DNA from 2 places in the Caballeronia jiangsuensis genome. Region 1 is predicted to be linked to the other one. Evidence: riboswitches for the same ligand, from Rfam matches in the RefSeq annotation. Region 1 holds a riboswitch; the other holds the start of a gene.
What was found. A riboswitch is a leader RNA that binds a small molecule or an ion and turns the genes downstream of it on or off. The one in region 1 is predicted to bind manganese.
Positions count from the first base shown of each region.

Region 2: it holds a riboswitch for manganese, as region 1 does, so the genes downstream of both, mntP (manganese efflux pump MntP) here and PQR08_RS17860 (sodium:calcium antiporter) in region 1, are expected to answer to the same signal.

Region 1 is NZ_JAQQDB010000015.1:110,360-125,679, forward strand. Features, by position in the region: gene aceK (bifunctional isocitrate dehydrogenase kinase/phosphatase) at 1-510, opposite strand, end outside; gene PQR08_RS17845 (MerR family transcriptional regulator) at 543-965, opposite strand; gene PQR08_RS17850 (MBL fold metallo-hydrolase) at 1,071-2,144, shown strand; gene PQR08_RS17855 (ABC transporter substrate-binding protein) at 2,151-3,746, opposite strand; yybP-ykoY riboswitch at 3,933-4,102, shown strand; gene PQR08_RS17860 (sodium:calcium antiporter) at 4,196-5,206, shown strand; gene vioA (dTDP-4-amino-4,6-dideoxy-D-glucose aminotransferase VioA) at 5,477-6,622, shown strand; gene PQR08_RS17870 (tetratricopeptide repeat protein) at 6,750-9,053, shown strand; gene PQR08_RS17875 (acetyltransferase) at 9,179-9,841, opposite strand; gene PQR08_RS17880 (FkbM family methyltransferase) at 10,068-12,176, opposite strand; gene PQR08_RS17885 (flagellar protein FliT) at 12,374-12,673, opposite strand; gene fliD (flagellar filament capping protein FliD) at 12,695-14,233, opposite strand; gene PQR08_RS17895 (flagellin) at 14,429-15,320, opposite strand, start outside.
Region 2 is NZ_JAQQDB010000021.1:27,156-42,475, forward strand. Features, by position in the region: gene PQR08_RS21935 (CoA transferase) at 1-1,201, shown strand, start outside; gene PQR08_RS21940 (FMN-binding negative transcriptional regulator) at 1,226-1,849, opposite strand; gene pdxR (MocR-like pyridoxine biosynthesis transcription factor PdxR) at 1,935-3,389, shown strand; gene PQR08_RS21950 (D-alanyl-D-alanine carboxypeptidase/D-alanyl-D-alanine-endopeptidase) at 3,466-5,088, shown strand; gene PQR08_RS21955 (MerR family transcriptional regulator) at 5,093-6,121, opposite strand; gene alr (alanine racemase) at 6,177-7,280, opposite strand; gene PQR08_RS21965 (DUF6632 domain-containing protein) at 7,456-7,884, shown strand; gene mntP (manganese efflux pump MntP) at 7,850-8,419, opposite strand; yybP-ykoY riboswitch at 8,428-8,599, opposite strand; gene PQR08_RS21975 (ester cyclase) at 8,714-9,160, shown strand; gene PQR08_RS21980 (hypothetical protein) at 9,157-9,645, opposite strand; gene PQR08_RS21985 (outer membrane protein assembly factor BamB family protein) at 9,722-11,422, opposite strand; gene PQR08_RS21990 (hypothetical protein) at 11,554-11,688, shown strand; gene PQR08_RS21995 (membrane-bound PQQ-dependent dehydrogenase, glucose/quinate/shikimate family) at 11,730-14,246, opposite strand; gene PQR08_RS22000 (hypothetical protein) at 14,419-14,742, opposite strand; gene PQR08_RS22005 (hypothetical protein) at 14,796-15,044, opposite strand; gene PQR08_RS22010 (hypothetical protein) at 15,168-15,320, shown strand, end outside.

The DNA of each region.
Region 1 (15,320 bases):
GTTCGTGACGATGCGTTCGAGCGTCGCGGCGAGGCCGTCCTTCTGCGGGTAATACGCGCGATACGTGGGCTTCGCGGCGGGTTCGTCGTTCTCGATATATTCGGTCGAGATCGCCGGTCGCACGAAAATGAAATCGTTGTTGAAGTACGAGCGATGCAGAATCTTGCAGCAAACCGAATTGAAGAACGTCTCCGCGCATTCGGGCTGCCGGTGCGTCGTCAGCAAGCCGATGTAATGCAGCTTGATCTGCTGCCACACGTCGTCGTCGATGTTCTCGGCGTCGTATTCGTCTTCGAGCGACGTCACGCACTCCGCGACGCGATCGTCATACGACGCGATGCGGTTTCGCGCCAGTTGCTGCAACGCGAGCCATTCGCCGCGCTCGAAGAGACCCTTCGCGTCGATCGCGGCCTCGCGGAATACGCGGTAATGATGCTCGAACCCTTCGAGTATCGTCTGCGCGACATCGAAGCCGATTTGCGACGAGAGCAGCTTGGGGAAATGATTCATGTCGACCCTTCGCTTCGCGTGTGGCGGTCACGTCATGCCGCTTTGGGCTTGCGTGCGCGCTTTTCCGTTCCCGCTGCGATCAGCGCGCGGCCTTGTTCCTCGTATGCGGCGAGTTCGGTGAGCGTCGTGTTCAGGTCTTCGAGCTGACGTTCGAGCACCTCGCGATGCGCCGCGATCGTATCGACGAAGGCTTGCAGTTGCGTGGTCGAGCCGGTGGGCGAGTCGTAGAGATCGAGCAGCGTGCGAATTTCCGACAGCGTGAAGCCGAGCCGCTTGCCGCGCAGCGTGAGCTTGAGGCGCGTGCGGTCGCGCGGCGAATACACGCGCCGCAGGCCGTTCGAGCCTTCGCGCTTCGGCGCGAGCAGGCCTTGATCCTCGTAGAAGCGGATCGCGCGCGGCGTGATGTCGAATTCACGCGCCAGTTCGGTGATGGTGTAGTGCGTCGGCTGAGTCATCGCGGGCCGGCAGCGCAAATGCGCGCGCAACGTTAGAATGGATGTTTACGTTATCGTCAACTTCGCCAAATTGCAACGCGGCGCAAACCCGGAGGCACGGACCGAATGAACGCCCTCGAACACCAGCTCGATTATGTTTTCGCCGACGCACTGCCCGAATCGGGCGGCGTCAAGGAAGTGGCGCCGGGCGTGTTCTGGTTGCGCATGCCGTTGCCGTTCGCGCTCGATCACATCAATCTCTGGCTGCTGCGCGACGAAATCGACGGCGTGAAGGGCTGGACCGTCGTCGATTGCGGCATTTCGAGCGACACGATCCGCGCCAGCTGGGAGCGCGTGTTCGACTCCGTGCTGGATGGTCTGCCGGTGCTGCGCGTGATCGTCACGCATTGCCATCCGGACCATCTGGGCCTCGCCGACTGGATCTGCAACGGTGGCGACAAAAAACGCTGGAACGTGCGCCTGTGGATCTCGCTGGGCGAATACGCGATGGGCCGCGTGATGGCCGCGGGCGACGGTTCCAACGCAGGCGGCGAGCGCGCTGCGGCGCATTTCGCGGCACACGGTCTGACCGACGAAGCCTCGCTCGATGCCTTGCGCAAGCGCGACAGCTATTACCCGACGCTCGTGCCGTCGATTCCCGCGGAATACCGGCGCATCCGCAACGGCGATGTCATTCGTATCGGCACGCGCAACTTGGAAGTGGTGTCGGGCTACGGCCATTCGCCGGAGCACAGTGCGCTCTTCTGCGCGGCCGACAAGCTGCTCATTTCCGGCGACATGGTGTTGCCGCGCATCTCGACGAACGTGTCCGTGTTCGCGGTCGAGCCGGAAGGCAATCCGCTCGCGCTGTATCTGGAATCGCTCGGCCGTTATGAAACGATGCCCGCCGATACGCTCGCGCTGCCGTCGCACGGCAAGCCGTTTCGCGGCGTGCAGACGCGCATCGGGCAATTGCGCGAGCATCATCGCGCGCGGCTGGCGGAAGTGCGCGAGGCGTGCGCCGCGAAACCCTGCAGCGCCGCCGATATCGTGCCGATCATGTTCAGGCGCAAGCTCGACATTCATCAGATGACATTCGCGCTCGGCGAAGCGCTCGCGCATCTGAACCTGCTCTGGCTCGATGGAACGTTGAAGCGTCAGACCGGCGACGATGGCGTGATCCGCTTCACGCCGGCCTGACAATATTTACTGCACCGAAACGCCGCCGAAGTTCACGCGCCCGAACGGACTCACGTTATAGCCGCTGACATTCGCACGCGTGAGCGCGGCGGCCGTCGGATAGACGAGCGGAATCCACAGCGCCTGATCGTGGATGATCTTCTGCGCATCGACATACGCCTTCGTGCGCTGCGCGACATCGGCTGTCGATTTGCCGTCGGCGATGAGTTTGTCGAGCTGGCTGTCGCAGTAGCGCGCGAAGTTGATGCCCGACTTCACCGCGTTGCAACTGAAGAGCGGTGACATGTAGTTGTCCGGGTCGCCGTTATCGCCGGCCCAGCCCATGAACAGCATGTCGTGCTGACCTTGTTTCGCTTCCTTGATCAGTTCGCCCCACTCGATCACTTTCACCTGCGCCTTCACGCCGATCTTCACGAGGTCCGCCTGCAGCAGTTCGGCGCCGGCTTTCGGATTCGGGTTCAGCACGCTGCCATTCGGGCGCACCCAGATCGTCGTATCGAAACCGTTCGGGAAGCCCGCGTCGGCGAGCAGCTTCTTCGCATCGGCGGATGAATACTTGTACGCCGTGACGTTCTTGTCGTAGCTCCACGTATTCGGCGGATACGGATTCACCGCGGGCGTGGCCGTGTTGTCGAACACGGTCTTCATGTACGTCGTGCGATCGAAAGCCATGTTGATCGCCTGACGCACCTTCGGATTATCGAGCGGCTTCTTCTGCGTATTGAGCGCGACGAACGCCGTCATGAACGCGGGCGCCTCGCTTACTTTCAGCGACTTGTCCTTCTTCGCGTCGAGCACATCCTGCGGCTTCGGCGACAGCGTGATCTGGCATTCGCCCGCCTTGATTTTTTGCGCGCGCACGGACGCATCCGGCGTGATCGCGTAGATCAGGCGGTCGATCTTCGGCTTCGGACCCCAGTACGCCGGATTGACGTCGTAGCGAATCACGGAATCCTTCGTATAGCTTTTCAGCACGAACGGCCCGGTGCCGATGGGCTTGCTGTTCAGATCGTTTTGCTGGTTCGCCTTCAGCAGCTTGTCGGCGTACTCGGACGAGTAGATCGAGGCGAATCCCATCGTGAGAATCGGCACGAAGGTCGCGTTCGGCTCGTTGAGCTCGAATTTCACGGTGTGGTCATCGACTTTCGATACGGCCTTGATGAGCTTCACGAGACCCATCGATTGCGCGTGCGGAAAGCCGCTCGCGCCCGCGACCTTGTGCCAGGGATTGCTGTCCGACAGCATGCGCTCGAACGTGAAGACGACGTCGTCGGCGGTGAGTGGACGCGTGGGCTTGAAATAGTCGGTCGTCTGAAACTGAACGTTCGGACGCAGATGGAACGTGTAGGTCAGGCCATCGCTGCTCACGTCCCACTTTTCCGCGAGCGAGGGCGCGACCTTCTTCGTGGCTTCGTCGTAGGAGACGAGCGTATTGAAGATGACATCCGCCGACGCATTGGTCGTCACGAGCGAATTGAATTGCACGACGTCGAAGCCATCCGGGCTCGATTCGGTGCAGACGGTAAGCGGCTTGGACAGCGCAAGCATCGGCGTGGCGAAGCATGCCACTGCGGCGGCTGCGGCAAAAAATTTCAGGCGCATGAGATCTCCCGATCTTCATTTTTGTTCGTGGATGAGCATGGCGCGCACGCAGCAAGCGACGCGCCCGGCGCGGCTAGATTAGCGAATGCATCGTGCGCCGACAACGATTCGATCGGCATACGCATATTCATGACATTTCTCTGCCGCACATGCGCGGCTTGCCCAAACCGGGCGCAGCAGGCTAAACTTGCGCCGTCTTTGGGGAGTAGCCTTCCTTCGTGAGCGAAGGAGAACGCGTCAACATCCTCGGCTCTGCTGCCGTGGCGCGTTCGACCAGAACGGTTTGGCGAGACCATCGATGCGCTATGTCGTTCTTGGTCGGACGGCGCGTGGCGCATCGTGGTTCGCTTGACGTCCGGCCGTGGAATCATCGTGTCCCCACAACTACAACATCCCTGTCTCTCGCGCACGCTTGCGCGCCTGTCGCATGTTTCGATGCGAGGTGCCGCATGACGATGCTCTTCCTCGAACTCGCGTTGATGCTCGCGATCATTCTGGTCGCCTCGGAGCTTTTCACGAATGCGCTCGAACATCTCGGCGAACGGCTCGGCATTTCCGAGGGCGTGACCGGATCGCTATTCGCGGCGGTCGGCACGGCGTTGCCTGAGACGACGGTGCCTATCATCGCATTGCTCGGCGGTACATCGAGCCGTGCGGTCAATGAAGAGATCGGCGTCGGCGCGATTCTCGGTGCGCCGCTCATGCTCGCGACCCTTTCCACTTGCCTGATGACGGTCGCGATTCTCAAGTCGCGCGGCTTGCGTGGACGGATCACGCCGGAGCGCAGCGGCTTCACACGCGATCTCAACTTCTTCCTGTGCGCGTTCCTGATCGCGTGCGCCGCGATGTTCGTGCCGCATCATGCGTGGGAGGTGCGTGCGCTGTTTGCGGCCGGGCTGGTTGGAGTCTATGTCGTCTATGTGATTTCGACGTTCAGGGCTTCGGCGAAGCTCGTCGAAGGCGGGCATGGAACGGAAGCGCCCGAGGCCCTGTTCGCGTCGCGTCTCGGTCTGAAGACGTCGCTCGGCACGATCATGCTGCAGTTTCTCGTCGGCATCGTGTTGCTCGTCGGCGGCGCGAAGGGATTCATTCACGGCGTCGAGGGCGTGTCGCATGCGCTGGGGATTTCGGCGCTGCTGCTGTCGCTCATCATCATTCCGATCGCCACGGAATTGCCCGAGAAGGTGAACAGCATCATGTGGGCGCGCAGAGGGAAGGACACGCTCGCGTTCGGCAACATCACCGGGGCGATGGTGTTTCAAGGGACGCTGCTGCCGGGAATCGGCATCATGTTGACGCCGTGGGAGCCGCGGATCGAGGTGCTGACCGGCGTGCTGATCACGCTCGCGGCGGCGGCGTGGTTGCGGTTCAACGCGAAAGACAATGGCGTCGTGCTGTGGGCGCTGCTCGGGAATGGCGTGCTGTACGCGGCGTATCTCGCGTTGACGCTCGGGCGCTGAGAAATAAGAAATGCCCGCCGAAGCGGGCATCAAGAGCGAAGCAGCGCGCCGGACATCGGCGCGTTGTTCTTGTTGTTCTTGGAAGTGTTATCGGCGTGAAAAGAAAAAACTTTAGGGCGTGGCGTTTAATCTGGCGGATCGAGCGCAGCCGGCCCCGGGGGGCCATTGCCGGAAGTAGCACGGTTTCCCGCCTCATCTCCGGGCTTTGGATCGCGGTCGTCGAACGGATAATTTGACGGACACTCATCTTCGGTCCGACAGGAAACCCATATGTCCGCCAGCGTACAACTTCGCGCCGTTCCTCCACGGACCGACGAACGCATTTACGTCACCCAGCCGCACCTGCCGCCGCTCGCGGAGTTCCTGCCTTATTTGCAGGAAATCTGGTCGAGCAAGATCCTGACCAATGGTGGACCGTTTCACCGCCAGCTTGAGCAGGCGCTATGCGACTATCTCGGCGTGAAGTATCTCTCGCTGTTCGCCAACGGTACGCTTGCTCTCGTCACTGCTCTGCAGGCGCACCGCATTACCGGTGAAGTCATCACGACGCCGTACTCGTTCGTCGCGACGGCCCATTCTCTGCTCTGGAACGGCATCAAGCCGGTGTTCGTCGATATCGATCCGAACACGTTGAATCTGGATCCGAAGAGGATTGAGGAAGCGATCACGCCGCAGACGACCGCAATCATGCCCGTGCATTGCTACGGCCATCCCTGCGACGTCGAAGCGATTCAGAAAATCGCGGACAACTACAACCTGAAGGTCATCTACGACGCGGCCCACGCCTTTGGCGTGCGCACCGAATCGGGCAGTGTGCTGCAGCACGGCGACCTCTCCGTACTCAGTTTTCATGCGACGAAGGTGTTCAACACGTTCGAGGGCGGCGCGATCATCTGTCCCGACGCGAAAACGAAACAGCGAATCGATCATCTGAAGAACTTCGGTTTCGTGGATGAAGTCACGGTCGTGGCGCCGGGAATCAACGGCAAGATGAGCGAGGTGAACGCCGCGTTCGGCATGCTGCAGCTTCAGCACATCGACGCCGCGCTGGAGTCGCGCAAGAAAATCGACGCGACGTATCGCAGGCTGCTAAGTCAGGTTCGAGGTATCCGATGCCTTGGCGACAGCGGCGAAACGGTGGCCAACTATTCCTATTTCCCGATTCAAGTCGATGCCGACTTTCCGCTGAGCCGCGACGCGCTCTACGACAAGTTTCGCGAACAGGAAATCATCGTCCGTCGCTACTTCTATCCGCTGATCTCCGATTTCCCGATGTATCGGGGACTGCCGTCAGCGCATCGAAGCAACTTGCCTTGCGCGGCGGATGCCTCGTCCAAGGTGCTGTGCCTGCCTATTTACCCGGGGCTGTCCGAGGCAGATATCGACAGGATCGTCGAGGTCATCGAGAGCTGCTGAGCCGCGCGACACCGATGACCGCGCTTAGGTCATAGGTCGAACAACGCCCCCTTCTGACGTCATCTTCGGAGATGAACGTTGATGCCTAGACCGCACACTTGCGGTATTCCAAGTAACACAGAACATCATGAATAGCCATCTGTCGCTCGCCGAAGCCGTCGCCCTTGCATCTCCGTCCGAACAGGATATCGTCGTCGCCCTGAAAACCGCGCTGCAGCATCAGCAAAACGGCGAGCACGGCGAGGCCGAGCGTCTGTATCTCGGCATTCTGGCGGCAATGCCCGGTCAGCCGGACGCGAACTTTCATCTTGGGACGCTGTACGTGCAAACCGGCAGTCCGTCCAGGGCGCTGCCTCACTTCGAAGCGAGCATCGGGGCAATACCGCAGAACGGTCAGTACTGGTTCGCCTACGTCAACGCGCTGATCGAGGACAAGCAGGTGTCGGCGGCCTGGATCGCTTTCGAAATCGGTCAGAAGCACGGACTCGAAGGACCCCTGGCGGACCACCTGATCAGACGTATGACGGGTGCGGTCGAAGTGAGCTTCGTGCCTGCCGCCGCGCCGACTCCGGCGCCGGTCGTCGATACCAAGGTCAGGAAAGTTGGCGCGACAGGAATCCGCCGCCCTTCGACGCGCGAGATCAATCACTTTTCGGCTTTGTTCAACAAAGGCCAGTTCGGGGACGCTGCCAAAGCCGCGTCCACCATGACCCAGCGCTATCCGCAGGACGGAAGTGCGTGGCGTTGCCTGGGTGTTGCGCTCAATCGCGATGGCCGGCATGGCGAGTCCGTCGCGCCGCTGAAAAGTTCGATCGAACTGGAACCGGGCGACATTCAGACTCGGGTGTTGCTCGCCGATACACTCGTGGTTCTGGGGCAGCACGGCGCCGCGGAAAGCGAGTGCCGGACCATTCTGGAAAGCGCTCCGGACCGTGCTGAAGCTTACCGCATCATGGGCATTGCGCTGGGTGGCCTGGGAAGGTTCCACGATGCCGTGGCCTCGTGCCGCCGGGCCATCGAACTGGCGCCGTCCTCATCGGGAAACCACGGGACGCTCGGGATGCTGATGCTCGAGGCCGGCATGATGTCCGAGGCGGCAGAACATCTGCGCCGTGCAGTCGAGGTCAACCCCGGCGACGCCGCTTCCCACAGCAATCTGCTGTTCTGCCTCGTGCATCAAACGGACATCGATCAGGGCGCCTTGCTCGCGGAGCATCGGAACTTCGCACATCACCACGAGGCATCGATTCCGAAGCTCCAGTTGAAGCGTCAAATCGATCGATCCCCCGGCCGAATCCTGCGGGTCGGTTTCGTCTCGGGCGACCTTTTCACTCACGCGGTGGCGTCTTACGTGCTGCCCGTGCTGAAGAGCATGGCCGACGACTCGAGCATTCAAACCTATATCTACTACAACCACACGGTCGAGGACGCGACGACCCAGCGGTTCCGCGCCTGTACTTCGCACTGGCGTCAGGTTTCGAGAATGTCCGACGAGCAGCTCGCGCGCACGATTCAAACCGACGGCATCGACATTCTCGTCGATCTGTCGGGCCATACCGGTCGCAACCGGCTGCTGTCCTTCGTCCGCAAACCCGCACCGATTCAGGCCAGCTGGATTGGTTATCCGGCAACGACAGGGCTGTCGACGGTCGACTATTACCTCGCCGATCGCTTTTTCGCGCCGCTTGAACTGGTGTCCGGTCAACTCACCGAAAAGATCGTGCATCTGCCTGCGATCGGACCGTTCATCCCCGCGGAGAACAGCCCGCCAGTCAACCTCTTGCCGGCACTCCACAATGGATATGTCACCTTCGGCAGCTTCAACCGCATCAACAAGCTTCGCCCGGACGTGATTGCGCTTTGGGCGAAAGTGATGCATGCGGTGCCGAATTCCAGGATGCTCATCGGCGCAATGCGCAGAGAGGGTGACCAGTCCGATGAAGCGAGGGTGACCAAATGGTTCGCCGACGCGGGCATATCGCAATATCGGCTTGCGTTCCGGCAGCGATCGAGCGTCTCCGTGTATTTGCAGCAGCACCATCAGGTCGACATGTGCCTCGATGCATTTCCGTATTCGGCTTCGACCACCACGCTCAACGCGCTGTGGATGGGCGTGCCGACATTGACGATGGTCGGCGACTCGCTCGTCAGCCGCGCCTCGACCGCATGGACGGCGCATGTCGGGCTCGATCGCTTCGTCGCGCGAGATCAGGACGATTTTGTTCGATTGGCCGTATCGACCGTGGGCGAGCTTGCCACGCTCAACGAAATCAGGCTGGGCCTGCGCGATCGCTGCCGTCAGTCGGCCGTGTTCCAGCCGGATGTGGTTGCCGAAGGCGTCTCTCGTGCATTCAGAACGATGTGGCAACGATGGTGTGACGGACTGCCCGCTGCGCATATCGACGCAACCGGAAGTCCGATCGACGGTTGAGCGATTGCACGAGCTTGTCGATGTAGTTTCGAATGGCCGCGGGAGACGGGAAGTCGCCGCGGCTTTCGTCATTGAGGCGACCCAGGCGAGTCTTCATGCTCGGCGCCATTCGTGCCGGCCGCCGCTCAAGCCTTCTTTCGCACGAGCGGGCGAGCCGGATTTCCGACGACCGTGACACCCGGCGGAACGTCTTTCGTGACGACGGCGCCCATGCCGACGGTCGCCCCTTTTCCGATGCGCAGCGGCTTGTCGGGCGAGCCCTGCCTCAGAACGGCTCCGGTGCCGATATAGACGTCGTCCTCGATGACGACGCGCCCGTTACACGATACCCGTGGCGCGAACGTGACGAAGTCGCCGACGATGCAGTCGTGCGCCACGTAGCTATAGGTGTTGCACTGGAAGTGGCGACCGATCCTCACATTCGATCTGCACATGGAAAAGTCGCAGAACACGGCGCCTTCACCCACCTGCACGTCATCCTGACAGACGTATGTCGATGCAGCCAGCGTCCCGAATACCAGCTCCTCGCGCTCACAGCGTTCCACGATGGATCGGCGCGCCGGTGACGAGCCGAGCGACACGATTACCTCACGGTCTCTATGCCGGGACGAGATGAGGTCAGTGAACGAGATCACGGCTACACCGTTCTTTTCCGTGCCGATTTCGCATGCCGTGTCTGACACGAAGACGATATCCGGCGGGACGTCGGAAAGGCTGGCGCGAGTTCTTGCCAGAGGCAGAAGCTCCCGGCCGGAACCTCCGCAACCATAGATTGCGATGCGCTCCATTGTTCACTCCAGATCGAGGGAGAAATTCAGATAACCCATGGCGTGTGAGCCGACTTTGTCGAGGGGTCATTGATTGTAGGCGATCCCGCGACGAGCAGGTTTTGCAGCGCTGCCGTCGGGCAAGGAGGAAAGGGCTGCGAGTAAACGGAAAACGGGCGCGGATTCACATCCGCGCCCGTCTGCTCCGCCCGATCGACCGGCGCCGCTACTGGCGCGCGTCAACGATTCAAGCCAGGGCTTCCGCTTCGGCGATCGTCAATTTCTCAGGCAAGGCTGCATCGAAGAATCGCAGATCGACGGCCATTAGATCCATCTCGTAGTAGAAGAAGATGTATCCCTGATCGACGAGATCGCTCGCGAGCGCGGCATGTTCTTCCTGCGACAGGTTCACGACCTCGATATTGATGACTTTCGGACGATATGCCGTGAAATCGAATTGCCGGAATACCCGGTAATCGAACCCTTCCGTATCGATCTGCAAAACGTCGATGTGCGACACCGCGTTGCGATCGAGGACAGCGCGCAACGGCAATCCCTCGACCATCTGAACTTCGACGTAGTCCTCAAAATCCTTCAGTTTCGTGTCGCTGAAGGTCGACATTCCGCCGAGCCAATGCGGCAGATTATGTTTGCGGATGGTCTCCTGTGTAACCCGGTACAAGGGGAAACTGCCAGCTTGTTCCGCGATCGCCACGTTCTCGAAGATCAGTCCGTTGGTCCCGGCGTAGTTCGCCTTGAGTTGGACCATCATGTCGGGGAGCGGTTCGATGAGGATGCCCTTCCAGCCAAATTGCTTCACGTAAGGATGAATCGGGTCATAGCTCTTGCCATCCATTGCGCCAACTTGAATGAAATCGACCTTCTGGGTGCGCTCGCTGAGGATCTGGAAAATATCGCCGGGCGTGTTCCAGGATAGCCAGCCTTGCCGCTCCAGCACGGAACGCTTGTAGTCGTGATAGCGACCTTTCGAGTGCTTGACCGTCGTCACGACCCAGGTCAGCGCATCATCCGAATGGCTGATATCGAACAGCTTCTTTCCGCCTTGCCACGACCCGGCGGGTGCATTGGCCAGCACTTCGTCGAATGCAACCGAGAGACCGATCTGATCCAGAAACCACAGTCGATTGTGCTGAGCCAGATTGTGCTGGATCAAAGCGGCAGCCAGACTGATATAGCGGCGACTGATTTCCGTCGGGGCGAGATAGACGAAGCCGCCGGGCACTTTCTCCCAGAACGGCGCAAACGGCAGGTCGGTGGTGATCACATCGGCATGCAGATCGTGCTCGGCAATCCACTTCCGCCAGCTTTTGCGGAACAGGCAATCGGCGTCGACGACCATCACTGGCGCGTTAAGCATCTCGAGCAATTGCGACGCGACCACGAAGCGGCGCGACGCGAAATAGACGTTCGCTCCTTCCTTTACCCAGGTCGGTTCCTCGAACGTCGCGGTGATCGTCAATTCCGGGAAGCGCTCGTACAGTTGCGTCACATAAGCGCGAACACTCGGATTCGGGGCGTAGAGATGCAGGTGAACGCACAGTTCTTCTGCATTGGTTTCGCGCAACGAACCGATCAGCGCGAGCGCATGCGCGAAGAAGTAATTTTCATCGCACGCGATCAGAGCGGTCGGGCGGCTTCGCACACCGGCCTCAGGCCGGATGAGCCAATTCAATGAAGGCAACGGAGCGTGCGCGGCGACCGGCGCGGTGAGAATCGAGAAATCGACGGGATCGGTCGGACGCTCGCCCAGCTTGTAGGCGCAAGCCATGCCCATCAGCGAAACCGTCGGATTGCGCGCCTGCACGTTTGCCGCAAAGAGTCGTTCGAGGAACGGCAGCGCTGCTTCGTAGTCGCCGGCGATCGTCGAGACCATCGACATCATCATTTGCAGCGTCGCTGATTTCTCGACCAGCATGGGCACCTGGTTCAGCAGCGCGATCATCGCTTCGATTTCGCCGAGCCGATACAGCAACTGAGCGGCGATCACGACATATTGCTCGGTCGGATCGAGGCTCAGCACGCGATCGACACCGGTCTTGATGGCATCGACGAGCGGACGCTGCAATGGCGTTTGCAGTCCGTCGCGGGAAGCGTCGAACGCCAGGTTCGCTTGCGAGATCAGCAGCAGCATCAGTTTGAGCGCTGCGTCCTTGTTTGCCGGCAGCCCGGAGTGCACGGGCATCAGATGTTCGGCGAGCGCGGCGGTATCGCACGAATTCAGCGCCGTCTGGACGAGTTCCCGCGGCAGGTTGCCGATCGCCGGAAAGGAGAATTCCCGGGTGAAGACATCCCGGTAATACTGATGCATTTTTTCGGCTGCTTCGTATTGCGACATCTGCGTCCCTCGACCGTTTCGCTAGTTGGCGGTCGCCCGAAAACGGGTAACCTGTGTAGCAAAATTCTAGCGAGGGTCTTGCGCGGACAAAGCGTCGAACTGGAGGGCAAACACGAGCCAATTCACGAGACGAGTGTGACTGGCAGCGGGGCGCGATCACCGTGCCCGATTCGACCTCGCACCGCGCCCAGTGACGTTCAGAACCGCGCCGCCTGGTGATATCGGCCAGCGGCATTTGCCTTGTCCATCGCGAGGCGATAGCCGGTCGAGAGCAGCACGTTCGCCTCTTGCACTTGCGACATCATCGACTCGATGCTCGCCTGAATCTTGCGGATGATGACGAGCGCGTCGGCGGACTGCTCCGCTCCGATCTGCATGACGAGCGGCGTGCGCGCCTGCGTGAGTTCGGCCGCTTTCACCCAGTCCTCCGCGGCGACAGCGGCTTCGATGGCCTCGGTCAGTGTCCAGGCGTGCTGGATCAATTCGTACTGGTTCATGTTCGACTCCGGTATTCGCGCTTACTTCGCGTTCGTGGCCATTGCGCCCGCGCTGTTGGTGCCGCCGAACAGCTGCGTCAGGTAGCTCGACTGAGTCTGCATCTGCGACATCAGCGTGTTGAGCGCCGTGAACTGCGTGTTGTATTGAGTGGTCAACTGCTGCGTGTACGAGGTGAGCTGCGTCTGCTGATCCGAGATGCTCTTCAGGTCGGCGTTCAGGGCCGTCGTGCGGGTGTCGATGAGGCCGCCCGTCGCAAGATAACTCGTCAGGCTCGTGTTCAGTTGCGCCGCGACGCCGTTGCTCGAATTGAACAGCTGGGCTACCGTGCTGGTGCTATTGGTGAGGGCATCGGTCAGCGCGTCTTCATCGGTTTTCAGCGTGCCGTCCGGTTGCAACGTGATGCCGATGGACGCGAGGTTCACCTGATTGGTCCCACTGCCGATGCCCTTGCTGATCGTGCTCGAAATCGTGTTCTTGATCGCGTTCATCATCGAGTCGCCGAGCAGCGCGCCTTGCGAGCTGGCCGTCGAGTCGTACGACGTGAGCGACGCCGCCGTCGTGATGAAGTTGTTGTACGCCGTAACGAATGCGTCGATCGTCGTCTTCTGACCGCTGATGTCCTGACCGATCGTCAGATTCTGCGTGGTGCCAACCGAGTCCGACGTGAGCGACATGTTGAGGCCGGTGATCGCGCCCTTGATCGAATTCGACGCGCTCGTGATCGCCGTGCCCGCGACCGTCAGATGCGCGTCCACGCCCGAGGTCGTCTGCTTCCAGCCATTCGTGCCGTCGATGGTCGTGTGCTCGGGCACGGTGATCGTGCTGTTCGGATCGTTCGGGGCGGGATCGGTCGTCGTGGTCGACGAGGTGACCGCGAGCTTGTTGATCGGCGAATTGGTGGAGCTGGCGTCCGGCGTGACGCCGATGTTGATGGCGTTGGCGAGTCCCGTCGACGAGGAGCGCAGCACGAGGTGCGCGCCGTCCGTGCCGTTGACGATGGTTGCCGTGACGCCCGGATTGTCGGACGCCGAATTGATCGCGTTAGCGATGCCCGAGAGCGTGTTGTTGCTGCTGTCGAGCGTGATCGTGCTTTGCTTGTTGCCGACCTTGATGGTCATCGTGCCGGAGCCGAGATTGTCCGTCGTCGAGAAGACGCCGGACGTCAGCGACTGCGCCGACGCGATGTTCGTCACGTTGACCGCATAGCTTCCTGCTACCGCGCCGGTGGTGGTGGATGCCGTGAGACCCTTGCCGTCCGAAGTCGCGGTGAACGACGACATGGACGTGCCGTCGGCCAGCTTCGAGAGCGAGCTTTGCAGCAGCGAGAGGACAGACTTGAGCGAACCGACCGCGGTGAGCTGCGTGTTGTCGGCTGTCTGCTTGTTGGTGAGCGCGGCGGTCTGTCCGGCGACCTTCGCATTGACGAGCGCCGAAACGAGCGAGTTCACGTCCATCGTCGAATTCGTCGAACCGCTGATGATCGACTGCGCAGCCTGTTGTACGGCGCTGTTCGGATCGACAGTGGTGCCCGATGTGGAGGTCGTGGCTACGGTGGTCATGTGTACTCCGTTCGTTGCGTGTGGCGTTTGTCTGAATGTGGGCGAAAAACGCTGGGTTTTCCGCAAACGCGAACCGGGAGACGAGCTCCCGGTGCGCTGACTTGCTGCTTCGTTGCTTCTGTGTTGCGACGTTTCGTCATGAACGGCGCGCGTTTCAAGTAATTCGCGCGCCGCTTACTGCATCTGCGATGTTGCTTAGCCGAGGAGCTTCAGCACTTGCTGCGGCATCGAGTTGGCTTGCGCCAGAACCGAGATACCGGCTTGCTCGAGCACTTGCGCCTTGCTCAGGTTCGCGGTTTCTTGCGCGAAGTTCGCGTCCATGATCTGCGACTGAGCCGACGACAGGTTGGTCGCCTGAGCCGACTGAGCCGACGCGACCGACGAGAAGCGGTTCTGCGTGGCGCCCAGGCTTGCCTGGAGCGTGTTGATCGTCGCGAGAGCGTTGTCGACCGAGTAGATCGCGGATGCTGCGCCACCGCTTGCCGAAACGTCGATGCTGTTGATGTTCGGAACCGATGCGGCCGTCTTCAGGGTCGCCACTTCCGTGACTTGGGTACCCGAGGTCGGAGCCGAGCCGCCGCTGAATGCTGCGCCGTTGAGCGTGAAGTTGCCGCCCGTCGTGGAGCTGAACAAGTTCGAGCCCGTGAACGCATTGCCGGCGTTGTCCTCGTAGGTGAAGCCGCCGCTGCCGTCGGCCTTCACGGTCACCGAAGTGATCGTGCCGCCGGTGGTGTACGCACCGTTGGTGCCCAGCGACAAGCCGTCGATCGTACCCAGCGTGGTGCCCTTGGACGGCGTGCCGAGTGCCGTAGCCGACACGTTCGCGCTCGACAGATCAACCGAAATGCTCTGGCCGACGTTCGCGCCAACCTGGAACGACAGGCTGCCTGCCGAGCCATCGAGAAGGCTCTTGCCGTTGAACGTCGTTTGCGACGAAACACGGTTGATTTCGCTGATACGCTGCGTCACTTCCTGTTGCAGTGCAGCCTGGTCCGACGTCGAGAGCGAGCCGCTCGAAGCCTGAACAGCCAGCTGACGAATACGCTGCAGGTTGTCGGCGATTTGCGACAGACCGCTGTTTGCGGTT
Region 2 (15,320 bases), on a different contig from region 1:
GCTGCGTGGCGTTGAGCGGCAGCGCGTGTCGGTCGACATGACGCATGCGGCTGTCGAATGCACCGGAGCGTTCACGGTCGATGGCAAGGAGCCGGAGACGTGGGGACGCTTTTCCGGGCTGTATCGATGCGCCGATGGCTACGTGCGCATCCATGCGAACTTCGAGCATCATCAGGATGGCGCGCTGCGACTGCTCGGGCTCGATCCGCAAACGGCGACGCGCGAGGATGCCGAGCGCGCGTTGCTCGCATGGCGCGGTCGCGATTTCGAAAACGCGGCGGCGGAGCGCGGGCTCGTCGTCACGATGCTGCGCACGTTCGACGAATGGGATGCGACGCCTCAGGCGCAAGCCATCGCCGCGCAGCCGTTGATGACGATCACGCGTATCGGCGATGCGCCGCCGCTCGCATTGCCGCCCTTGTCCGCCGATGCGCGTCCGCTCGACGGCCTTCGCGTGCTCGATTTCACGCGCATTCTCGCCGGGCCGGTCGGCGGCCGGGCGCTTGCCGCGTTCGGCGCGGACGTGATGCTCGTGAACGGGCCGCATCTGCCGAATATTCCTGCAATCGCGGATACGAGCCGGGGCAAACGCTCGGCGTTGCTCGATCTTCGCTCGCCTTCGGATCGCGACACGCTCTGGCGTTTAATCGACGATGCGCATGTGTTCGCGCAGGGGTATCGGCCGGGCGGGATCGCGTCGCTGGGTTTCGGTCCGCAAGAGGTGGCGGAGCGCAGGCCGGGGATCGTTTATACGTCGCTGACCGCGTACGGCACGGATGGTCCGTGGGCCGAACGGCGCGGCTTCGATTCACTCGTTCAAACTGCGATGGGATTCAACGCAGCCGAAGGCGAAGCGGCGGGCGAAAGCAAGCCGCGTCCATTGCCGATGCAGATGCTCGACATGGCGAGCGGCTTTCTGATGGCGTTCGGCGCGGCCGCCGCGCTATGGAAGCAGCAGCGCGAAGGCGGAAGCTGGCATGTTCAGATATCGCTCGCGCAGACGGGGCATTGGCTGCGTGGACTGGGGCGCGTCGAGGATGGATTGAAGACGGCGAAGCCGGATTTCGCGCCGTATGTCGAGCGGTATGAATCCGGCTTCGGCGAATTGATGGCCGTGCGGCCGAGCGCGCAACTGACGCGAACGCCTGCGGGCTATGCGCGCGATTCGGAGCAACCGGGGACATCGGCGGCGCGGTGGTGACGAGCGTTTGCTAAAGCGCGATCGTCACCCGGCGCGCGACATCGCCTGAGCCAGTTCTTCATTTCCGCGCGCCTGCAAAGTATCGGCGGCGTTGATGCGATCGCGCGTCTCCTTGTTCTGGCTCAGCTTCGATTTGCCCACGATCGACGTCACGGCAATCTCGATGCCCACGATATTGCGCAGCATGCCATCGATGAAGTCTGGCTCCGAGTCGCCCATCTTCCACGGCTTCGGCTCGCTCGCCTCATGCCGACGCGTCAGACGCGCGACGAGTCCGCGCACGAACGGTTCGTCGTCGCGCACGGTGAGCACGCCATGCGCATGCACGACTTCGTAGTTCCAGGTCGGCACCTGCCGATGCGCCTCATGTTTGCTCGGATACCAGTTCGGCGAGATATAACCCTCCGCGCCGCGAAAAATCACCATGACCGGCGTGCCGGTCGGGCACCGCTGCCAGATATCGTTGGCGCGCGCGACATGCGCCGTGAGCAGTCCGTGCGTGCCTCGCTCGGGATCGAATTCGAACGGAATGTGATTGGCGTCCAGACCGGCGTCGTCATGCGTGACGAGTATTCCGAGCGCATGCGCGCGAATGATCCGATGGAGTTCTTCGGGACGAGTCTCTGCGAAGTGCGGCGGGATATACATCGTGAATGCTCGGCAAAGGTGACGGAACTCCGTCACTATCGCCCGAAACAGGCACAATAAGAAGATCCAGTTTCGGTTGTTTTTCATGGTCCAGTTGAACAGAGCCGGCACGGGGCAGCGCATCTACGATCTGCTGCGCGCCCAGATTGCCGACGGCACGCTGCCCGCGGGCGCGTCCGCGCCATCGACGCGCGCGCTGGCCGCCGATCTGGGCGTCTCGCGCACAACCGTCACCGCTGCCTTCGAACAACTCGCCGCCGAAGGCTTCCTCGTCACATCGGCGGGCCGCGTCGCGCGCGTCGCCACGCCGCCGGTGCCGCTCGCGCCGCCCGGTCCGACGCGCGTTGCCCGCACCGCGCCCGCATTATCCGCATACGGCGAGCGCGTTTCGACGCTGCCCATGCCCGTGCTTCATCAGACGAAGCAGGGCAGCGTCAACTTCCTGTACGGCGCGGTGTCCTCGCGCGACTTTCCTTCGCTGATCTGGAAGCGGGCGTATCAGGCCGAGCTACTGCATCAGCCGGACAGCCTCTACTACGTCGCGCCCGAAGGCGATGCTTCGCTGCGGGGCGCGTTGCAGGCGTATCTGGGACGTGCGCGTGGGCTCGTCTGCGACAGCGAACAGATCGTCGTGGTGAACGGCACGCAGCAGGCGCTCGATCTATGCGCGCGCGTCCTGCTCGATCCCGGCGATACGTTCGCGTTCGAAGACCCCGGCTATCTGATCGCGCGCCATTGCTTCGAAGCGTCGGGCGGCGTGCCGCTGCCTGTTGCCGTCGACGAACATGGTCTCGACACGCGCCGTCTCCCCGCCGATGGCCGCGCGCGGCTCGCTTACGTGACGCCCTCGCATCAGTTTCCGCTGGGCGGCGTGTTGCCGGTCGGACGCCGGCTCGAATTGCTCGAATGGGCGCAACGGCACGATGCCTGGATCATCGAGGACGACTACGACGGCGAGTTCCGTTACGGCCAGCGCCCGATCGATGCGTTGCAATCGATCGATTCGAATGGCCGCGTGATCTACATCGGCACATTCTCCAAGGCGCTTTCGCCGCATCTCCGGCTGGGCTACATGATCCTGCCGCACGATCTCGTGCCGGTGTTCCGTCAGGCCAAGAGGCTGAGCGACCGGCATTCGGCGGTCATCGATCAGCGCGTGCTCGCATCGCTGATCGAAGGCGGCGCGTATGAACGTCATGTGCGGCGCGTCCGACGCGAATACGAACGGCGTCGCGCGGCGTTGCTCGATGCCATCGCGCATCTTCTGCCGCAGAGCGCGCAGGTGACCGGCACCGCCGCCGGGCTGCATGTCACGCTGTGGCTGCCGTTTCTCGATTCGAAGGATGAGGCCGCGCTCGTCGCCGCCGCGCATGCGAAGGGCGTGGGCGTCTATCCGGTATCGCAGCTTTATGCCGCGCCGACCGTCGATGCGCGGACCCGGCCCGCCGGTCTGATTCTCGGTTATGCGAGCGTGCCGGTCGATAAGATCCGCGAGGGAATTCAGATTCTCGCCGGCGTGATCGGCCAGTCGAAGCGTTGAGCCGACGCTTTCGCTTTGTATTCCGAATCCGCGCGTCCTATGCTGATTCTCGGTAAATAACGAAGGGAACAAGACCATGCGCGCGCGAATCCTGGCTGTCCCGTTGTTGATCGCATCCAGCCTTCTCGCCGCGAGTTGCGGCGGCGGTTCGTCGGACGATCCCATCGATCAGGTGATGAAAAAGCCGCGCTACACGAGCGCGAACTCGCAATGGTCGATGGTCGTGATGGACGCCACCACCGGCGAAACGCTCGCCGCGCTGCAACCCGACACGCTCTCGTTCACCGGCTCCGTGCGCAAGCTCTACTCGGTGGGCAGCGCGCTCAATATCATTGGCGCGGATCATCGCTTCGAAACGCCGGTCTATCGCAACGGCACGCTCGACGCATCGGGCAAGCTCACGGGCGATCTCATCCTGAAGGCTTCCGGCGATCTCACCTTCGGCGGGCGGCAGAAACCGGACGGCACCATCGATTTCACCGACTTCGATCACAACGAGGCGCGCGCCTTCGACGGCGCGATCCTGACGCCGGAAGATCCGCTGACCGCCATCAACCAGCTCGCGCAACAGGTCAGGGCGGCGGGCATCACGTCGGTCAGCGGCGATGTCATCGTCGATGACAGGCTCTTCGATGCGTTTCGCGTGCCCAACGGCAACGTGCTCATCTCGCCGATCCTCGTGAACGAAAACGTGATCGACGTGACGCTCGCGCCGACATCGGCCGGACAGCCCGGCCAGCTCGACTGGCGCCCGCGCACGAGCGCGATGACCATGCAGGGCGCGACGCTCACGACGGCGGCCAATAGCGCGGCGGACATCGTCACATCGGGCGATGCGCTCGACGATGGACCGCTCAGTTGTCTCGCCGCGCCCGGCTGTCACGGCACGATCTCGGGCGCAGCGAGCCTCGCCGCGCCCGCGACGATCCCGATGGGCTACACGTCGCCGCTCGTCGGCAACAATCTGTATGTGAGCAACCTGCGTGTGGAAGATCCGCCGTCGTTCGCGCGCACCGCCTTCATCGACGCATTGACGCGCGCGGGCGTCAGCGTCTCGGCGCCCGCCGTTCAGCCGAATGACCGAAGCAGGCTGCCATCGGCGCAAAGCTATTCGAGCGCGACGCAGGTGGCGAGCTTCACCTCGCTGCCCTACTCCGAAATCGCCAAGCTGATCCTCAAGGTAAGCCTGAACACCGGCGCCAATCTGAGCCTGATGTATCAAGGTCTCGCGCAAGGCGCGCGCACGGTCGATGCCGCGCTCGTCGCCGAACGCCGGTATCTGACGGGCACGCTCGGGATCGACGGCGCGGGCTTCGACTTTCCGACGAACGGCAGCGGCTCGCCCGACAGCCGTGCGAGCGCGCGCACGACCGCGACGCTGCTCACCGTGATGAGCCGCCTGCCGATCTATCCGGTGTATCGCGACGCGTTGTCGATTCTGGGCATCGACGGCTCGCTCGCGGCCATCGGCCGGGATGTCGTCGGCAAGGAGCACATCAGGGTGAAGAGCGGCGCGACCGTGACCAACGGCCAGATGGTCGCGATGAACATGGCGGGTTACATGGACGCGAAGAGCGGGCGGCGCCTCGCCTATGCGCTTTTCGTCAACCACGCCGGACCCGTTCAAGCGCTGACCGACACGCTCGAAGTGTTCGACGACGAAGCGACGATACTCGGCATCGTCTGGGCGCGGTATTGAGGCATTACTCGGTGCTTTCGAGACGCCTCATCGCGTCGCGCATGAAGCCGAGCAACGCCTCGTTCGTCCACGATCCCCTGGTCAGCTCCGGCTCGTTTTGCAACGCATGCCGGATCTTCGCGTGCGTCGCGCGATCGTCGCCCGCGTAGCTGCGAAAGAGCGCCATCCAGCGTCGCGCCAGATCCTGCGCACGCGGCGAATCGGGCGTTGTGCCTTCATCGATCGCATCGCGGACATCGGCCATCAACTCCGGCCACGCCATCGCGTGCCTGCCGTAGCTCTCGCGCAGGAAGTGGAACTCCGCCGGGGACAGATAGCGCTCGTAGATCGCGATCTTCGTCGCCGAGAAAGCGCGGATCACATAGTCCCGCAATTCGGGCGATATGCCGATGCTCGCCTGCATCGACGGTTCGTTGTCGTGCATGCGGTTCAGCTTTGAAAGCAGGCGCGGATCGTCGTTCGTATCGCGTGCGAGCAGCGTCATCCAGCGGTCGGCGAGCGCGCGGGCACGCGCGTCGTCGGCCGGCACGCCCGCGTCCATCAGCGCGCGCGCATCGGCGATGAGCGCCGTCCATTCGGATGACTGCGTGTGCGTGTTGCGGTACATAGGCAGGCGATCGAGTTCTTCGGGCGAAAAGTAGCGGTCGAACATCGTCATCAACTCCAGCGTATTGAGCCAGTCGGCCAGCTCGGGCTCCTTGCCGTCGATCAGCATGCCGCGCAGATTTCCCAGGCGGTCGCGCAGACGCGCCGCCTTCTCGATCTGATGATCGAGCATGACGATCTGCCGCGCGATGAGTTCGGCAAGAGGCGTATCGGGCTGGGAGAGATAAGCGCCGATGTCGGCAAGCGAAAGGCCGAAACCGCGCAACGCCTGGATCCGGTGAAGCCGGGCGATGTCGTCGCGGTTGTACAGGCGGTAGCCGTTATCGGCGCGCGCTGAAGGTGTGAGCAGGCCAATGGCGTCGTAGTGATGCAGCGTGCGGACGGTCAGTCCGCTCTTCTTCGCCAGTTCTCCTGTTTTCAACAGCATGCGAGCCTCCGTTCAGTGCGCACGAAAGAGGCTAGAACCTTACGCTACGTGAGGGTCAAGCGGAATGTGCTTCCGGCTCGTTCGTCACGCCGGCGTCGATGCTCACCGGCACGCGCCGCGCGAGCGCGCATACCAGCTCGTAGCCGATCGTGCCGGACGGCTCGGCCACTTCGTCCACCCTGACGTGTTCGCCCCACAGCTCCACCGACGAGCCGATGCCCGCCGCCGGGCACGGCGTCAGATCGACGGTAAGCATGTCCATCGACACGCGTCCGACGATGCGCGTGCGCACGCCGTCGATCATCACGGGCGTGCCGGTCGGCGCGTGACGCGGATAGCCGTCCGCGTAGCCGCATGCCACTACGCCGATTCGCATCGCGCGATCCGCCGTGAAAGTGCGGCCATAGCCGATCGTCTCGTTCGGCGCGAGCGTCTGCACGCCGATGATGCGGCTTTCGAGCGTCATCGCCGCGCGCAATGCGAAGCCTTCGATGTCGCGCGCGCGGCCCGTCGGCGATGCGCCGTAGAGGATCGTGCCGGGCCGCACCCAATCGCGATGCGCGCGCGGATGCCACAGCACCGCCGCCGAATTCGACAGCGAGCGCGTGCCGGGAAGATTGCGCGTGGCGACATCGAATTCGTCGGTTTGCCAGTCGATCGCGCCATCGTCCGCGTTGGCGAAGTGGCTCATCAGGCCGATCGAGCCGACCGCCTCGATGCCCGACGCACGTTCCCACGCGGCCTCGAACTCGCCCGGCCGAAAGCCGAGCCGGTTCATGCCCGAATTCATCTTCAACTGGATGTCGATGCGCTCGCGCGGCCGCGACGTTTTCAGCAACGCGAGTTGCTCGTCGCAATGCACCGTCACCGTGAGGCGATGACGATCTGCCGTCTCGACGTCCGCGGGCTCGAAAATGCCTTCGAGCAGCAGGATCGGCTTTTCCCAGCCGAGTTCGCGCACGCGCACGGCTTCGTCGAGATCGAGCAGCGCGATGCCGTCCGCTTCCGCGAGCGCCGGATAGATGCGCTCGATGCCGTGACCGTAGGCATTCGCCTTGATCACAGACCAGACGCGCGACGACGGCGCCAGGCGTTTGACGAGTTGGAGGTTCTGACGAACGGCGTCGAGATGAATGCGCGCGGAAATCGGACGTGGCATGACGTGCTGGACAAAAGTTCGAAGGCAGTGAATAGATGAATCGTATCGGCCAAATGGCAGTCGTTGTTATTTTATTTACGCCGTTTTTTGGTGAATACATCTGCCGACCGCAACGCCGTCCGGGCGCACTTCGCGGTATCGTGCGCTCATGTTTCGCGCCGCCGAGGATTTCGCCATGAACGACGCCCGCCGTCTCGCTTGTCTGCGCATCGTGCTCGTCATCGTCGGGCTGATCGCGTTGTTCGGCGTCTTTCCGCTGATGCTGCTCTGGCCTTCGGGATGGGCGTGGGAAAGCGCCCACGAGGGCCGCTCCGAATATGCGCTGATGATCGTCGGCATCTATGCGACGCTCGGCGTGTTCCTGCTGATCGCGTCGCGCGCGCCGATGCGGCATCTGAGCCTCATCTGGTTCACGGTCTGGTCGAGCGTCGTGCATGGCGCGATCATGGCCGTGCAATCGTTCGGCGGCGCGGGTCATCTCGGTCATCTGGCGGGCGATGTGCCCGCGCTTTTCATCGTCGCCGCCGCGCTCGCCGTCTTCACGCCGCGCGGCGACAAGGCGCGCAGGCTCAGCTCAGATAGCCGAGATGCTCGGCCAGAATGACGCTGCCGACGCCGATCAGAATCAGCCCGCCGACGATTTCCGCCCGCTTGCCGATCGTCGCGCCGACGAGCCGCCCGACCATCACGCCGATCGTCACCATCAGCATGGTCGCGAAGCCGATGGTCGCGGCGGTCGAGAAGATATCGACATCGATGAACGCGAGGCCCGCGCCGACCGCCATCGCGTCGATGCTCGTCGCAAAACCGGTGAGCGCAAGCACCCAGAACGAATGCGAGTTGGGCTTTTCCTCGTCGTGGGGCGCTTCGCTGAAGCCTTCGCGGATCATGCGCGCGCCGAGCACGAACAGCAGGCCGAACGCGATCCAGTGATCCCAGGCCGTCACGTACTGCGCCGCCGCCTTGCCGAGCGCCCAGCCGACGAGCGGCGTCAGCGCCTCGATCACGCCGAAGATCACGCCGGTCTTCAACGCTTCCGCGATGCGCGGCTTGTGCAGGGTTGCGCCCTTGCCGACCGCGGCGGCGAATGCGTCGGTGGACATGGCGAAGGCAAGGAATATTGTGGAAGCGAGATTCATCGGGTAGCGCTCTGGTCGGGCAAGATGGAACGACAGAACGCGCGCCCGACCGGTCGCGAATTCTGTCGATGGTCTTGCCAACCTGTGATGGTTGCTCATGCCACGGTCCGAACGACCGAGCGTGTTGACATGAGCGCCTTTCCATTGCGGAAAGGCCGGCTACTCCCCAGCGAAGAAACGAAAGCTTAACACGGCTTAATGACCGTTCCTGCGTTTATGGGATGCGTTGAGGTACAGTGAGCGGGCAATGCCGCCGTTCCCACCTCGTGCAGACAGCACCGTGAAGGAGGCACCATGCCGGCAGCTCACCTGACTCAATCGGCCGCGCGCGAAACGGTCGAGCGTCTCTATCGCGCGTTTTCCACGAAGGATGTCGCGCTCTTGCGGCAGGCCGTCACGCCCGACTGGCAGTACATTCCCGAGCCGCCTGGACAGAAGCCCGGTCCGGATCAGATGATCCCCATCTTCGAAGATCTCGCCAACGCGCTGCCCGACATGCACATCGAGATTCTCGACATGCTCGTTCAGGACGATCGCGTAGGCGTGCGCGCCGAAGTGAGCGGCACGCAATCCGGGCCGTTGCTGGGCATCGCCGCGACCGAGAAGCCGATCCGCTTCGCCATTCATTCGTTTCACGAACTGCGCGACGGACTCGTGTCGAAAACCTGGCATCTCGAAGACTGGCTCAGCGTGTTCCGGCAACTCGACGCCGTGCCGCCGAGAGTCAATCCCCCGGTCTAGCCGCGCCGGATTCGCGTCTTCGCGCCCGGCAACGCGTTCGCGCGCAGGACATGCTCCACGCACAATCCGACGAGCGTCGCGTCCAGCCGCTCCAGCGCGCTCGCCGCGGCGCGCAGTGCGGGCACATCCGTGCCAAACGAATCGAAGAAAAGCCATTCGCGCTGCCGCGCCGCGACCCGCGCCTCTTGCGCTGCCGCGCACAACTCGCGCATGCGCGCGAATCCCGCGGCGCGCGCCTTTTTCTCCAGCATGCCGACGAGCGCTTCGAGGGGCTCGCGCGCGTCACGGGCGACGCTCGTGCGTGCGTCGTCGAAGAGCGAAAGAAAACGCAGCACGCTGCCCTGCAAACGCCGATGCGCATCGACGAGATCGCGTATCGATTCGGCCCGCTCGTGGTCGCGCGCCGCCTTCACGGTGATGATGGTCGCGCCGTAGCCGCCGTCGGCCACTTCGCGGCCCGGTGCGTCGATAGATGGAGTCGCCATGATGCCCCGTAACCCGATGCAGTCCGTTATATCTACAAGAATATAACGCATCGTGATTCCGGTGCGCGATCTCTCCTTATTTCGGCAATAACCCGAACACGGCGACAGCGTTTTTCGTGCCGACATACACCTTGCCGTTCGCGATCATCGGCGTGATGAACTTGTTGCCCTGACCGAACTGGTCGCGCGCGCCCGCATCGTTGCTGCTGTAGAGCTGGCGGCCGAGATTGGTCGCGTCGTACGCGCGCAGGGCGCCCGTCGTGCCGTTCTGCGCAACCCACAGGATGCCGTTGGCCGTGCCGTTCGCGGAAATGCTCGGCGTCGCGCCGGGAAAGGCGAACGCGTTCGATGTCTGGCTCGTCGGCGTTCCCGAAAGCACGGCGTTCGTCACCGAGAAAGCCCTGATGCTGTCGCCGACCGCGCCGAAATAGACCGAGTTGTTGAAATATGCGGGTGCGCCGAACATCGGCCCGCGAATCTGGCCGACGAGTTCCTGGTAGATGTGATCCGCGTTCGAATCGAACTTGCCCATCGAAAGACGGTTCACGACGTAGATGGTCGCGTTCTTGCCCGCGCCGATCGCGAGATGGCGGACCGTGCCGCTCGCATCGGCGAAATCGGGCAGAACCATCGCGCCGCCCGAGCCCAGATCCTCGTCCTGATTCGATTCCTGCACCGTGTTCGAGGGCTCGAAATAATCCTGCACCCTGAGTGGCGACGTGTTCAGCCTTAAAAAACCGTTGCCGAAATTGCCGTTGATCGGCATTTCCTGCGCGTTTTGCGTCGGGTCGAAGGTGCCATTCGCGTCGAGGAAAAAGATCGCTTCGCCGTCCGATGCGAGGCCCGCGCCGCTCATCCAGATCGAGCCCATCTGGCCGTTCGGCGTGACGTTCAGCACGCTCGCCTGTTGCAGCGTGTTCGCGTCGTAGCCCATGACCCAACCTGTGTACGGCATGAAGTCGCAGTGCGAGGTCCACGAGGTGTACACGACGCCGTTGAGCAGGAGCAACGACGCGCGCTCCGCGTACTGGCCCGGATCGAATGTGAGCGTGCCGTTCTGGCTGCCCGCGCCGTTGCCGGGATACGTCGCGCGGATTTCGGTCGGGCCGTTGAAGAGTTCGGCGCCTGTCGCGATGTCGAGCGCGTGGATGCGCTGGTGATAGCCGCCCGACGCGTCCTTCGACATGCCGACGACATACATCGCGCCATTCGGTCCGCGCGAACGGTCGATGACCGGCGTCGCCGTGACGCCGATGGTCGGCGTGATCTGCGTGCACTTGTGGTCGTCGCTGGGCGACTCGCCGTTGCCGAGCGTCGAGACTTTCCAGAGCACGCTGCCAGTGTCGGCGTCGAAGGCGTACACGCTGGCGTTCTCCGTCGCGACATACACGACGTTGTGCGTGCCGCCCGCAATCGGGACGCCCGCGAGAAAGAGCGGCTGGGCATCGACGGCGCCGTCGACGGGGAAGGTCGCCAGCTTGCCGAAGCTGGCCGAATTGACGTTCGCGGGCGTGAGGACGGTTTCCGCGAGTTGTTGCCCAGTGCGGGCGATGTCGTTGTGCCAGGTAGCGACGTCCATCGGAGACGCGGCAGCAGGCGCCGATGCGCCCGACGGACTGGACGCGCCGGAAGGACTCGACGCCGCAGCAGGCGCGCTGCCGCCGGTTGCCGCAGCCGTGGTATCGCCGCTGGAACCGCCGCCGCTGCATGCACCGACGATCGCTACAGCGAGCGCAACGCCGGCTGCGGCGGCCAAAGTCAGGAACCGCGTATTCATCTGCATGCTCCTCTACGGTGAGACACAACGCCACGGCGATCCACTTCACGCGCAAAGAATTTGTTGCAATGCGTCACAATGTGCTAACCTAGGGTTATTACCTAGTTAGTAACCCTAGTACGGAGTCCACCATGGGAATCATCGCCGCTACCCCGATCGCCCTCGTTTCCTTCATCGCCGCCAAGCTCCGCGCCGCCATGCGCGATGCGCTCGTCGCACGCGCCAAGGTCAGCGCGCTGATGGCCGAAGCCTACCGTCGTTCGTAACGCGCAGGCGCGGGAGAATATTCCCGCGCCTTCTTCATCGCTCATTGCAGCGTGTAGGCGATCACGTAGTCGCCTGCCTTCGTGCCGAGCGAACCGTGACCGCCCGCCGTCACGAGCAGATACTGCTTGCCGCTCGCATCGGCATAGCTCATCGGCGTCGCCTGACCGCCAGCCGGCAGGCGCGCTTCCCACAGCTTCTTCCCGTCGCGCACGTCGTAGGCGCGGACGTACCGGTCGAGCGTGCCCGTCAGGAACGCGACGCCGCCCGCCGTCACGATCGTCCCGCCGAGGCTCGGCACACCGAGCGGCATCGGAATCGGCAGCGGCGCGCTGTCGATGATCGTGCCGTTCTTGTGCATCCACGCGATCTTGTTCGTGCGCAGATCGACGCCCGCCATGTAACCCCACGGCGGCGCCTGACACGGAATCCCGAGCGGCGACAGAAACGCACTGATCTCATAGGCAAACGGCGTGCCGCGCGCCTGCTTGATGCCGCTCGTCTCGCTCGTGCTCGTCGCGCCTTCCTGGAGCTTCTCGCGCGGAATCAGTTTCGACGTGAACGCCATGTAATCCGGATTCGCGATGAGAATCTGCCGCACCGGATCGACCGAAATCCCGCCCCAGTCGAACACGCCGAAATTGCCCGGAAACACGAGCGTTCCCTGCTCCGATGGCGGCGTGAACGGCCCGTCGTAGCGCAGACTCCTGAACTTGATGCGGCACCAGAGCTGATCGAACGGCGTCGTGCCCCACATGTCCGCTTCCTTCACGTGCGGCGGATTGAAGTTGAGCGCGGAGACCGCCTGCGTCGGTGCGCTGTGGTCGCCCTTCGCCGCGCCCTGCGGCACCGCCACTTCGCTGATCGGCACGATCGGCTGCCCGGTTTCGCGATTCAGCACGTAGATGCTGCCCTGCTTCGTCGATGCGATCACCGCCGGCTGCATGCCCTGCGCCGTTTGCAGGTCGACGAGCGTCGGCTGCCCGCCGACATCCATGTCCCACAGATCGTGATGCGTGAACTGGTAGTTCCAGCGCACCTTGCCCGTCGCGGCGTCGAGCGCCACGAGGCCCGCCGCGTACTTCTCGGCCTGCGGCGTGCGCTCGCCGCCCCACTGATCGGGCGTCTGATTGCCCATCGGCAGATAGATCATGCCGCGCTTCTCGTCGACGCTGAACATCGACCACATGTTCGGCGAATTGCGCACATAGGTGCCGCCCGCCGCGATCGGTTCGGTGGCGTCCGGATTGCCCGGATCCCAGTTCCAGACGAGATGACCGTCGTTGACGTCGAACGCGCGGATCACGCCGGACGGCTCGTTGTTCGATTCGTTGTCGGTCACGTGGCCACCGACGATCACGAGGTTGCGGAACACGGCCGGCGGCGACGTCGAGTAATAGCCGCCCGGCGTGAACGGGCCGATGTTGGCGCGCAGATCGATCGCGCCTCCCTTGCCGAAACTCGCGCAGGGTTTGCCGGTTTCCGCGTCGAGCGCGATCAGGCGGGCGTCGGCGGTCGGAAGGAAGAGACGGCGCGGGCATTCGGCGAGCGCCGTGGTTTGCGCGGGCGTCTGCACCGGCGCGGCGGGCTCCGATGCGGCCACGGGCCCGGAAGCGGCCTGCGCCTCGGTGTCCGATGACGCGACCGGCGCGCTCGCCTCGACCGGCGCGGAAGCCGTCGCGGCTTCGGCGGGCATCGGATGCATCGCCGTATCGTAATAAGCGACGCCGCGGCAAGTCATATGCTCCCAATGCTTGAAGCCGATCGGACTTTGAATCTGCGGATCGAAGCGCCACTTTTCCTTGCCGCTCGCCGCGTCGAGCGCGATCACTTTGCTGTGCGGCGTACACAGGAAGATCGTGTCGCCGACCTTGAGCGGCGTGTTCTCGTCGGTGGTCTCGGTCGGATCGTCGGGGCCGGGCATGTCGCCGGTGCGGTACGTCCACGCCACTTTCAACTGATGCGCGTTCTCCGGCGTGATCTGCGCGAGCGGCGCGTAACGCTGCGCGAGCGGCGAGCCGCCATAGTCGATCCAGTCACCCGGCGCGCGGCCGGTCGCGGCGTTGGCATCGGCCTGATTCGCGTCGGCGGCCACATTCACGTCGATGCGTCCCGGCCGGTCGTGCGGATCGATGAAATACGTGCCGATGCCGAGCAAAAGCGCGAGCACGATCGCAGCGGCGAGCGGCGTGCGCGCTGCGCGCGCGGTCGAAGGCGGACCGAACAGCGCGCCGCGATGCACGAACGGAATCAGCAGCCAGATCCCGAGCAGCAGCCAGATCCACAGGCGCGGCATCAGTTGCCAGAAGTCGAAATGCACTTCGAACACGGCCCAGACCGTCGAGCCGAAAAGCACGAGCGCGAAGAGCAGCAGCGCGGAGCGCCGCCGTATCAGCAGCAAAAGCCCGGTCAGAACGATGGCCCCGCCCGCGATCGCGTAGTACCACGATCCTTTCAACGTGACGAGATACGCACCGCCCGCCGCCAGCAACGCGCCGATGACGATGAACACGACGGCCGTGAAGAACGTGAGCGGATGAAGTCTTCCGTTGCCAGCCATGCTGAAACCCTCCGTGACGATGAATGGCGGAACACGGCCGATGCGCGGTCGTGGTTCGGACGCTGTCGCGTCGTGGGTAGGAGCAAACGCTGTGCCGTTCGGCGGGAGAGGACGCGTGCGACGCGTGCTTACAGAAGACTTGCCCTGGAAAAGGCGCGTGCGCGCCTGCGGATCAGCGCGGCCGCGGCCAGAGTCCGCCGCACGCATTCGCCGGCATCACGCCGGAGACGAACGCCGCCTTCAGATCGGCGCGTTCGGAGAAACGCGGTGCATCCATCCACATCAGGAATTCGTCGCCCCAGTTTCCCCACGCGTTTTCGTCGAAATCGAAATCCTCGTCGATGCGGCCGTTGTCGCGCAGGTACGCGCCGACCACTTGCGTGCCGTTCCAGTACGCGACGGCGACGTCGGTGAGATCGGCGGTCATGCCGCGCGGCAGATCGCGCAGCAGCATCGCGACATGCGCTTTGAACGAGTTGAATTCAGTCGGTCTCATCGCGTGCTCCGCTTCAAAAAAGTGCGTGAAAAAACTGCCTGCGGCGTGCCCGTTCAGCCGAACACGCCTTTGTTCAAATCCTTTTCGAACGCCGCGGTCCATTCCGTGCCGTGTCCGATGCGATATTCGCGTTCCTTGAGCGTGGAACGTCGCGTGATGGTGACGACGCCCTGCAACGGATAAACATCGTCCACGATGTCGGACGCGCCGCCTTCCTGCACGAGAAAATCGCTTTCATCGAGCCGATGGCGCGCGAGAATCGCGAGGAATTCCGTTCTTTCGTCCGGTGCGATCACAGTCATGAGACCCTCCATGATCGAAGCCTGTCTCCATTCAAAGTAGCACACGCGCGGAGGAACGTCGGCGCATATCTTGCGACGAGCGCGGGACGGCGCACGCGCCATTTTTAAGCAAGGAGTCGATCGATGATGAAACGCGCATCCAACACGATTCGCGCCGGCGCGCTCGCGGCGCTGGTCGCGTGCACGCACGCGCACGCCGACGATGCCGTCTGCGGCACGCTCGAAAGCGCGACGAACGGGCAGGACGGCATGATCGCGCTGCGCGAAGGAGAAAGC